Regions from separate parts of the Paenibacillus sp. FSL L8-0663 genome, predicted to be linked through region 1. Evidence: a T-box and tRNA genes for the amino acid it is inferred to sense, from the RefSeq annotation. Region 1 holds a T-box; the other regions hold tRNA genes.
The links. The T-box of region 1 lies ahead of tyrS (tyrosine--tRNA ligase). A T-box ahead of a tRNA ligase gene usually reads a tRNA of that ligase, here a tRNA-Tyr.
Positions count from the first base shown of each region.

Region 2: it encodes a tRNA-Tyr, which carries the amino acid that the T-box ahead of tyrS (tyrosine--tRNA ligase) is inferred to sense. The anticodon was not compared.
Region 3: it encodes a tRNA-Tyr, which carries the amino acid that the T-box ahead of tyrS (tyrosine--tRNA ligase) is inferred to sense. The anticodon was not compared.

Region 1 covers NZ_JBBOYM010000001.1:3,540,181-3,543,426, reverse strand. Annotated here, with positions in the region: gene MKY75_RS15415 (transglycosylase domain-containing protein) at 1-1,062, opposite strand, end outside; T-box leader at 1,198-1,463, shown strand; gene tyrS (tyrosine--tRNA ligase) at 1,530-2,783, shown strand; gene MKY75_RS15405 (AraC family transcriptional regulator) at 2,985-3,246, shown strand, end outside.
Region 2 covers NZ_JBBOYM010000001.1:397,094-400,339, forward strand. Annotated here, with positions in the region: rRNA gene rrf (5S ribosomal RNA) at 1-95, shown strand, start outside; tRNA gene MKY75_RS01680 (tRNA-Ile) at 132-208, shown strand; tRNA gene MKY75_RS01685 (tRNA-Ala) at 231-306, shown strand; tRNA gene MKY75_RS01690 (tRNA-Asn) at 311-386, shown strand; tRNA gene MKY75_RS01695 (tRNA-Met) at 422-495, shown strand; tRNA gene MKY75_RS01700 (tRNA-Ser) at 499-590, shown strand; tRNA gene MKY75_RS01705 (tRNA-Glu) at 623-694, shown strand; tRNA gene MKY75_RS01710 (tRNA-Val) at 701-776, shown strand; tRNA gene MKY75_RS01715 (tRNA-Met) at 807-880, shown strand; tRNA gene MKY75_RS01720 (tRNA-Asp) at 906-982, shown strand; tRNA gene MKY75_RS01725 (tRNA-Phe) at 1,049-1,121, shown strand; tRNA gene MKY75_RS01730 (tRNA-Thr) at 1,148-1,223, shown strand; tRNA gene MKY75_RS01735 (tRNA-Tyr) at 1,228-1,313, shown strand; tRNA gene MKY75_RS01740 (tRNA-His) at 1,333-1,405, shown strand; tRNA gene MKY75_RS01745 (tRNA-Gln) at 1,423-1,497, shown strand; tRNA gene MKY75_RS01750 (tRNA-Lys) at 1,502-1,577, shown strand; tRNA gene MKY75_RS01755 (tRNA-Leu) at 1,592-1,679, shown strand; tRNA gene MKY75_RS01760 (tRNA-Gly) at 1,686-1,760, shown strand; tRNA gene MKY75_RS01765 (tRNA-Cys) at 1,771-1,841, shown strand; tRNA gene MKY75_RS01770 (tRNA-Arg) at 1,868-1,944, shown strand; tRNA gene MKY75_RS01775 (tRNA-Pro) at 1,968-2,041, shown strand; tRNA gene MKY75_RS01780 (tRNA-Gly) at 2,051-2,121, shown strand; gene MKY75_RS01785 (PAS domain-containing sensor histidine kinase) at 2,324-3,246, opposite strand, start outside.
Region 3 covers NZ_JBBOYM010000001.1:1,106,644-1,109,889, reverse strand. Annotated here, with positions in the region: gene MKY75_RS04980 (hypothetical protein) at 232-717, shown strand; partial or broken gene MKY75_RS04975 (IS110 family transposase) at 698-863, shown strand; partial or broken gene MKY75_RS04970 (oxidoreductase) at 878-1,102, shown strand; tRNA gene MKY75_RS04965 (tRNA-Leu) at 1,497-1,576, opposite strand; tRNA gene MKY75_RS04960 (tRNA-Arg) at 1,589-1,665, opposite strand; tRNA gene MKY75_RS04955 (tRNA-Gly) at 1,673-1,747, opposite strand; tRNA gene MKY75_RS04950 (tRNA-Leu) at 1,758-1,838, opposite strand; tRNA gene MKY75_RS04945 (tRNA-Lys) at 1,851-1,926, opposite strand; tRNA gene MKY75_RS04940 (tRNA-Tyr) at 1,934-2,019, opposite strand; tRNA gene MKY75_RS04935 (tRNA-Thr) at 2,024-2,099, opposite strand; tRNA gene MKY75_RS04930 (tRNA-Asp) at 2,113-2,189, opposite strand; tRNA gene MKY75_RS04925 (tRNA-Met) at 2,216-2,289, opposite strand; tRNA gene MKY75_RS04920 (tRNA-Val) at 2,316-2,391, opposite strand; tRNA gene MKY75_RS04915 (tRNA-Glu) at 2,402-2,473, opposite strand; tRNA gene MKY75_RS04910 (tRNA-Ser) at 2,494-2,585, opposite strand; tRNA gene MKY75_RS04905 (tRNA-Asn) at 2,589-2,664, opposite strand; tRNA gene MKY75_RS04900 (tRNA-Ala) at 2,669-2,744, opposite strand; rRNA gene rrf (5S ribosomal RNA) at 2,815-2,931, opposite strand; rRNA gene MKY75_RS04890 (23S ribosomal RNA) at 3,083-3,246, opposite strand, start outside.

The DNA.
Region 1 (3,246 bases):
TGTGCGAAGCTGCTGTTCAGCTTCTTTGAGCAAATCATTATCGTCCTTGGTTTTGGCATCTGCACTGGCATTAGCTGCTTGACCCGGATTAGTGACAGACATGAGTGCCTGCGCAGCTTGTCGTTCTGTTTCTATCATAAGATATGGATAGGTGTTATAAGCCTTAACAGTACGTGGTGCGAGAGATTTTTTGATATCAAAAGCCATCGCTTCATTATACTGTGCTTTATTGATTTTGTTCTCCTCCAGCATTCGACTGAGCACCAGGTGCTGGCGGTTGATGGCTCTTTTAAAGCCAGCTTCATTAAACTCACCCTTACCGTTGTAAGCAGAATAGGAAGAAGGAAGCTGTGGCAAACCTGCCAGATAGGCAGCCTGGGCTATATTAAGCTCGTTCAGATCATTCTCATTAAAGATACCTTTGGCCGCTGCTTTAATGCCAAAGACGTTGTAACCGCTTGAACCGTTACCAAAAGGTACTTTATTAAGATAGGCCGTAATAATTTGTTGCTTGCTTAGGAAGCGCTCAAGGCGCAGAGACAGCAAAATTTCTTTGACCTTGCGATCATCCGTGCGATCGAGATTTAGAAAGACACGACGCGCAAGCTGCTGGGTGAGGGTACTACCCCCGGTTTGTACGGATTCATGCAGCGCCTTTTGCTTCACAGCACGCAGTGTTCCCGATAGATCGACACCTTTATGCTCGTAAAAATGATTATCTTCAATGGCAATGACTGCGTCAATGACGAGTTGTGGAATCTCCTTAAACGTGACAGGTCTTCGATCTTCTTCTGTCCGGAGTTGTCCGATGGGAGAGCCATCATTGAAATAAGCGAAGCCTGTAATTGCATTCTTATCTACTTCCTGTAGGATCATGGATCTGGAACGCACGGGTTCGCTTTTTACAATAGAAGCAACATAGCCGGCGGCCGCTCCTCCTGCAAATAGTGCCCCCATAAAACCGATGATGACGACCCACTTTATGACACGGCCGAGCCTTCGCATGGTTGTCCGCAAGCGGGAAGGCTTTGGCTCTGATACATTGTTTTTTTCTTCAACCATTAAGTCTTCCTCCTTTATAACAGCCATTATTATAGCATAAAATTACAAAATGAACCCATATGCTAAAAAGCCTGTCTTTTGGTGTCGTTGACTACATAAAAGCAGTGTGTTATAAATAGGTCAAAGTAAATATCGTGAAAAGCAGAGAAAGACTTCAGTAGAAGGCGGATTCACGTTGTACAGAGAGCCGATGGGTGGTGTGAATCGGTAGCGTCCCTCCTTTGAATTACCGTCTGGAGCTGTCTGGATGAATGGAAAGCTTTTGCAGGTTTGCGAAGCACCATAGTAATCCAGTACCGGGTGTAGGCCCGTTATAGGAATGAAGTGAAAGAAATGTCTGTCTTTGACATGCGTTTCTTTAATTAGGGTGGTAACGCGAGTAGCTCCTTCTCGTCCCTTGGGATGAAAGGGGCTTTTTGGTTTGTCTAATATGTAATATTTTGGATGAAAAATAGGAGGTATACAGGATGAAGTGGGAAGAATTGAAGCCGGAGCAGCAGGTAGAGGTAGAACGACAGCTAGAGGTGATACAGCGGGGTGTAGCGGAAATTGTACCGGAGGATGAGCTGAAGCGTAAGGTGATCAAATCGGTCGTTAGCGGCGAGCCACTCAAAATTAAGCTGGGCCTTGATCCATCTGCTCCCGACATTCACATCGGACATACGGTTGTTATGCACAAACTGCGCCAGTTCCAGGAATTAGGCCATCAAGTACAACTGATTATCGGAGATTTTACAGGCAGAATTGGTGATCCGACAGGTAAATCGGAGACTCGTAAGCAACTGACTGAGGAAGATGTACAGCGCAATGCCCAAACATACAAGGAACAAATTTTTAAAATTCTCGATCCTGAAAAAACAAAGGTATTTTACAATTCCGAATGGTTAGGGCCAATGTCTTTTGCTGATGTAGTAACCCTGTCGGCCAAAGTAACGGTTGCCCGTATGTTGGAACGGGATGATTTTACCAAAAGGTACCAAAACGGATTGCCGATCAGTATCCATGAGTTCTTTTATCCGCTGATGCAGGGCATGGATTCCGTGGCTCTCCAAAGCGATATTGAATTAGGGGGAACGGATCAGAAGTTTAATCTTCTGATGGGTAGAACCCTGCAAAAAGAATACGGAGTTGAGCCACAGGCTACTATTACTTTACCATTGCTTGAAGGGCTGGATGGAGTTCAGAAGATGAGTAAAAGCTTGGGGAATTACATTGGTGTTGATGAGGAGCCGAACGAAATATACGGAAAATCCATGTCCGTTCCTGATGAGCTGATGCTGAAATATTTTGAGCTTGCAACGGATATCAACAACGAGGAGTTGGCAGAGCTGGCGAAAGGTGTTAAGGAAGGCTCAGTGCATCCACGTGATGCCAAAATGAAGCTGGCTGGAACGTTAGTGCGCATGTACCATGGTGAAGAAGCAGAGGAAGCAGCGAAGCAGCATTTTGTGACCGTATTCCAGCAGCGCGCGCTGCCTGACGATATTGAAGAGTTCACCTTGACGGCTGATCAGTTAGAAGAAGGTGGCATTCGTGTGATCCAGTTGCTGACTCATCTGGGCTTTGCAGCATCTAACGGTGAAGCCAAGCGCAGTATTCAGCAGGGTTCGGTCAAAATTAACGAAGAGAAATGGACCGATGTGAACGAAGCATACACGCCGAAGGAAGGCGACATTGTGCAGGTAGGTAAACGGAAATTTGCTAAAATCAAGCTTGGATAATGAAAATATATTCAAAAGCAGCTCTGAGATTGTCTCGATCTCAGCGTTGCTTTTTTATTTCTGCCAAGTGAAAAGTCATGGTAAACTTAGCACAAATAATCAAACATGTAGGTGAAGAGTTATACATAATGAAAACGTGGGTTGCACAATTTGAGTGTAGGATCGATAATCAGAACAATTACGAGTGTGGGGAAGGATTATATGGACTATTTTAAACGAATTCAGTGTGCGATTGAGTTTATTGAATTGAATCTCCGGGAGGATCTAAAAATTGCCGATATTGCTTCACAGGCATGCTTTTCAGCTTTTCATTTCCAGCGGGTTTTTCAGGCCATTTCGGGTTTTACGGTTCAACAGTATATAAGAAGGAGAAGATTGTCCGAGGCGGCTGAACAGCTAAAACAATCCAATCAAAAAGTGTTGGACATTGCTATTGAGTTTCAGTACAACTCGCAAGAAGCCT
Region 2 (3,246 bases), 3.1 Mb from region 1:
TTCCACACGTACCCATCCCGAACACGACCGTTAAGCCCTCCAGCGCCGATGGTACTTGGACCGCAGGGTCCTGGGAGAGTAGGACGTCGCCAAGCGATATCCTTTAGAGGATGATAAATTTTTACATGTTAGGGCCTTTAGCTCAGCTGGTTAGAGCGCACCCCTGATAAGGGTGAGGTCGGTGGTTCGAGTCCACTAAGGCCCACCACTTCTAGAATAACAAAAAGATTGGGGCCATAGCTCAGCTGGGAGAGCGCCTGCCTTGCACGCAGGAGGTCAGCGGTTCGATCCCGCTTGGCTCCACCAATATTCCCTGATAGCTCAGTTGGTAGAGCACTCGACTGTTAATCGAGTTGTCACAGGTTCGAGTCCTGTTCGGGGAGCCATATTTTGAATATTTCTGACTTTTATATATTAAGGTGGCGGCGTAGCTCAGCTGGCTAGAGCGTACGGTTCATACCCGTGAGGTCGGGGGTTCGATCCCCTCTGCCGCTACTCGGAGAGATACCCAAGTGGCTATAAGGGGACCCTCTGCTAAGGGGTTAGACTGCGAAAGTGGTGCGAGGGTTCGAATCCCTCTCTCTCCGCCATAAATTTATTGAGACCAGAACTTATTTTGCAAGGCCCGTTGGTCAAGGGGTTAAGACACCTCCCTTTCACGGAGGTAACAGGGGTTCGAATCCCCTACGGGTCATAATATGGAGGCTTAGCTCAGCTGGGAGAGCATCTGCCTTACAAGCAGAGGGTCGGGGGTTCGATCCCCTCAGCCTCCACCATAAGAAAATTTGAGAAATGCTTTTTAATGTCGCGGGGTGGAGCAGTTCGGTAGCTCGTCGGGCTCATAACCCGAAGGTCGTAGGTTCAAATCCTGCCCCCGCAATTAATTTCCTATTGGAAATGCCTCTGGAACTGTGGTGTAGAGGCCTAACATGCCTGCCTGTCACGCAGGAGATCGCGGGTTCGAATCCCGTCAGTTCCGCCATTTTAGCTTCATATATAATTGGCATATATAGTGCGGATTATATGATGTAGTAATAAAATTTAATATGGCTCGGTAGCTCAGTCGGTAGAGCAGAGGACTGAAAATCCTCGTGTCGGCGGTTCGATTCCGTCCCGAGCCACCTTTCAAGTGGGAAATGAGTAATGTGCCGGTGTAGCTCAACTGGTAGAGCAACTGACTTGTAATCAGTAGGTTGGGGGTTCAAGTCCTCTCGCCGGCACCATTTTGGAGGATTAGCGAAGTGGCCAAACGCATCAGACTGTAAATCTGCTCCCTTACGGGTTCGGTGGTTCGAATCCATCATCCTCCACCAGTCTTTTCATAATCATATGGCGGTCGTGGCGAAGTGGTTAACGCACCGGACTGTGACTCCGGCATTCGTGGGTTCAAGCCCCATCGGCCGCCCTTTATTCTTAATTTATTGGGGATTAGCCAAGCGGTAAGGCAACGGACTTTGACTCCGTCATGCATAGGTTCAAATCCTATATCCCCAGCCATTAAGAGCCATTAGCTCAGTTGGTAGAGCACCTGACTTTTAATCAGGGTGTCGAAGGTTCGAGTCCTTCATGGCTCACCATTTATAATTATTTTGCGGTCGTGGCGGAATTGGCAGACGCGCACGGTTCAGGTCCGTGTGGGCTAACCCCCCGTGGAGGTTCGAGTCCTCTCGACCGCACCATATTTTGCGGACGTGGCTCAGCGGTAGAGCATCGCCTTGCCAAGGCGAGGGTCGCGGGTTCGATTCCCGTCGTCCGCTCCATTATCCATACGGCGCCATAGCCAAGTGGTAAGGCAAAGCTCTGCAAAAGCTTCATCCCCAGTTCAAATCTGGGTGGCGCCTTGACTACTCATTATGGAATTTAATATGCGCCCTTAGCTCAGCTGGATAGAGCGTTTGACTACGAATCAAAAGGTCGGGAGTTCGAATCTCTCAGGGCGCGCCATTTCTTAAAAAAATGTATAATGTCGGGATGTAGCTCAGCTTGGTAGAGCACCTGGTTTGGGACCAGGGGGTCGCATGTTCAAATCGTGTCATCCCGATACTGTTTTGCGGGTGTAGTTCAATGGTAGAACTCCAGCCTTCCAAGCTGGTAGCGTGGGTTCGATTCCCATCACCCGCTTTTTGCTATAGCGGATTCTTGTTGCCTCAGTGGTGACACCTTATAAATAAAGAGAGCCTGTCTGGGGACAGAGCTCTCTCTTTTTTTGTATTTATCCTCATGTAATCCACAATGTGTTGATTATCCATAATCTTCGGTATCGGTGTATATCGTTCTGATCATGCAACTGGTATACACCGATAACCGATCTAGTGGACAGTTTTTACACGGGAATGGTCAGCTGGATGGAGGTTCCCTCGTCTGGAGCAGAGGTTATGCTCATAAATCCCCCTACCCCTCTAGCTCGTTCTTCCATACTGAACAATCCAACTCCCTCTCCTTGGGACTTTCCAGAGAATCCAATGCCTTTATCCCGAATGGTCACTTGTATCATTTCATTTTGATCCTCAACGTCGACATATGCCTCTGCTACATCTGCGTATTTGGCTACATTCGTTAATGCCTCTTGTACAATCCGATAAATTGCAATTTCCTTGCGAATATCAACCCGTTTACGTAGATTGCATTGAAAATGCACCTCAATCCCGTAATGAGAACAGAAGTTTTCAATATAGGTTCTTATGGCTGGGACGACACCCAGATCATCCAGAACTGAGGGACGAAGTTCCCACGCTAGACCACGAACATCTTTGATGATGTCGGTCACCTGCGAACGAAGATTCTCCAGAGTTGCACTAGGTTGTTCGGCAAGTTGGCTATCCAATTGGATAATAAGTGAAAACAAGCTTTGCCCTATCCCATCATGCAGCTCTCTTGAAAAGCGTTTACGTTCTTCTTCCTGTATTTGCATGACTTGTGTCATCATAGACTGAAGTTCAGCTTCTACTCTCTTCAGTTTAGTGACCTCATTGCGGATCGCTAAGTACTGATAGGGTTTACCTTCCTCGTCCATAAACGGAACGATCGTAGTATTCACCCAGTAGTAGCTGTTATCTTTAGCACGATTACGTATTTCTCCTTGCCATACCTCACCTGAACGGATCGTAGTCCACAGGTTTTTCATGAAGGCGGGGGTATGATAGCCTGAATTAATGAGACGATGATCCTGACCGATCAGCTCTTCACGGCTGTATTGCGAAATCTCACAGAACTTGTCGTTTACGTACTGAATAATACCTCGATGAT
Region 3 (3,246 bases), 2.4 Mb from region 1:
TATTCGACCAGCGAGATAATACGATACTGCCTATAGTTCCTCGAGGTCGGGAAATTAAGGACTCAGAGTATGTCCTACCAAAAAACTCTCGGCCTGTGTCCTGTACTTCCATTAAGGAGGTTCAGATTCACAAGCCAAAGATATTTTCATTCATGATGGTGGCCGTTAGTCCATGTTTGTTTGGGAAAGACCCTCTGCACGGAAGGGGGCGTACCCGCATACATAAACCAAATGAGTACGATACCTATCTATCATGAATATATAGATGCATGGCTGAAGAATCATATCGTGCCTGTAATTGCGCTAAACTTTGTAACGGTTATACACGAGCGCCAAATGAAAAAAATCGCCGGGGACGACAAGTTGTTGCGGCAGATGATCGCGGCTATGGACGAAGGCTTTCGCATGTTAGAGGCCTTACGGTATCCGCTAACGCCGGCCGCGCAAGCATCACTAATCCGCAAACGATCGGCGTTGATGCGCCTTTTTACGAAAATTTATCATAGGATGCCGATCAGCCGACTGGTTGACGGATCCGTAGGGGAAATCGTAGCTTTGAGCCGTGTGTTTCACCTTTGGAAGGAACAGACACGGGTCCCTCCCCCCCCAACTGGGACGAGTTGGAAAAGCGTTTTGAAGCCAAGGTCAACCGTTCATAACTTTTACCCTAGGAGTAATCAACCGAGGATGATCCTAGTTCTACAAAGAAGACTTTGAGCATTATAAAACAAGGGGCGTTTAGTTGCTTGAATCTTTGAAACTTAACACGACAGCATAACACGTTTACCGGTCTATATATCCAAATTAAGCTGCAGTTCCAAACCGCATTGGATCAGATATCCCCTGAATACAAAGGTGTTTATCGGGGATCTTCATTGAAGGTACGAACACCCGTACAGCAACTATCTATCCAGCAGCAATAAATACAGAATTGTTGACTACCATCACAGATAAGAATACTTTAAAAGGTGCAACTGCATTGTATGAACAACATGGTATTTCACCTGATCGAGTTGCCAATGTTGTTGCGTTCGCGATTGATCAGCCAGAAGATACGAACGTTAATGAGTTTACAATTGGACCAACAAGTCAACCTTGGTAAGTTCATCTTCTAAAGCGCAAAAGTCTGTCGAGTTTCCCAACAGACTTTTGTGCTTTCTGTGTTGAGTTGGTGAAGTAAACTTAAAACTAACTTGTCCGTTAGTTTAATAAAAAGAGCAGACTTGAAGCGCCTGCTCAACATTGTGTGTTATTTAACTATCGTTCCTCGTTAGTTGTACGCCCTATCTTAATAACGCAAAAGAACGGAGGAGATTGCCTTGGGGTTTCTACTGCTTGTAATGTCGATAGAAATAGTTTAAAAGTAAAAAAGGAGAGATGGCATAAAAATAAGCCATCTCTCCTTTTTCATCTATATAAAGCGGGTAATGGGAATCGGACCCACGCTACCAGCTTGGAAGGCTGAGTTTTACCATTGAGCTACATCCCGAAATAGATGCCGGTGAGAGGACTCGAACCTCCACGGTTTCCCTCACGATTTTGAGTCGCGCGCGTCTGCCAATTCCGCCACACCGGCTTATGAAGTTAATGGCGTCCCCTGAGAGATTCGAACTCCCGACCTTTTGATTCGTAGTCAAACGCTCTATCCAGCTGAGCTAAGGGGACTAATAAATGGAGCGGACGACGGGAATCGAACCCGCGACCCTCGCCTTGGCAAGGCGATGCTCTACCGCTGAGCCACGTCCGCAAAAACAAGATGCGCGTGGAGGGACTTGAACCCCCACGTCAAAGACGCTAGATCCTAAGTCTAGTGCGTCTGCCAATTCCGCCACACGCGCATACAATGATAATGGTGAGCCATGAAGGACTCGAACCTTCGACACCCTGATTAAAAGTCAGGTGCTCTACCAACTGAGCTAATGGCTCGTAAAACTGGTGGAGGATGATGGATTCGAACCACCGAACCCGTAAGGGAGCAGATTTACAGTCTGATGCGTTTGGCCACTTCGCTAATCCTCCAATATGGTGCCGGCGAGAGGACTTGAACCCCCAACCTACTGATTACAAGTCAGTTGCTCTACCAGTTGAGCTACACCGGCGTATTAAGTTAAATGGCGGAACCGACGGGATTCGAACACGCGATCTCCTGCGTGACAGGCAGGCATGTTAGGCCTCTACACCACGGTTCCAGAGGAAACTTCCTTAGTTGAAGTAATTGCGGGGGCAGGATTTGAACCTGCGACCTTCGGGTTATGAGCCCGACGAGCTACCGAACTGCTCCACCCCGCGACAGTAATAAATATTTATTTTTCAAATGGTGGAGGCTGAGGGGCTCGAACCCCCGACCCTCTGCTTGTAAGGCAGATGCTCTCCCAGCTGAGCTAAGCCTCCATACTGCTTATGACCCGTAGGGGATTCGAACCCCTGTTACCTCCGTGAAAGGGAGGTGTCTTAACCCCTTGACCAACGGGCCATATATCTATTATTAAGAGCTGGCGGAGAGAGAGGGATTCGAACCCTCGAGACGCTTTTGGCGCCTACACGATTTCCAATCGTGCTCCTTCGGCCAACTCGGACACCTCTCCACATGGCTCCCCGAACAGGACTCGAACCTGTGACAACTCGATTAACAGTCGAGTGCTCTACCAACTGAGCTATCAGGGAATATTGGTGGAGCCAAGGGGGATCGAACCCCTGACCTCCTGCGTGCAAGGCAGGCGCTCTCCCAGCTGAGCTATAGCCCCATCTAAAAAATCATTTTTGTATGTATAATCAATAGCCTGATAGGCGAAAAAAAATCCCCATTATGGGGTTGCTTGGCGACGTCCTACTCTCCCAGGACCCTGCGGTCCAAGTACCATCGGCGCTGGAGGGCTTAACGGTCGTGTTCGGGATGGGTACGTGTGGAACCCCTCCGCTATCGCCACCAAACATGAATTTGCTATGCAAATTCTATCGTACGGTTATTCGCTTCACGATATATCGTGTGAACGAATAGCCATGCATTTGTTGTATGTCACTTGTACATACGTTCAAGGTTACACCCTGAAAACTGGATCCGAAACTCATTTGCGTTTTATCTTAGGATAAGCCCTCGACCGATTAGTATTGGTCAGCTCCATGCATTACTGCACTTCCACCCCCAACCTATCTACCTCGTCGTCTTCAAGGGGTCTTACATACTGGGAAATCTCATCTTGAGGGGGGCTTCACGCTTAGATGCTTTCAGCGCTTATCCCTTCCGTA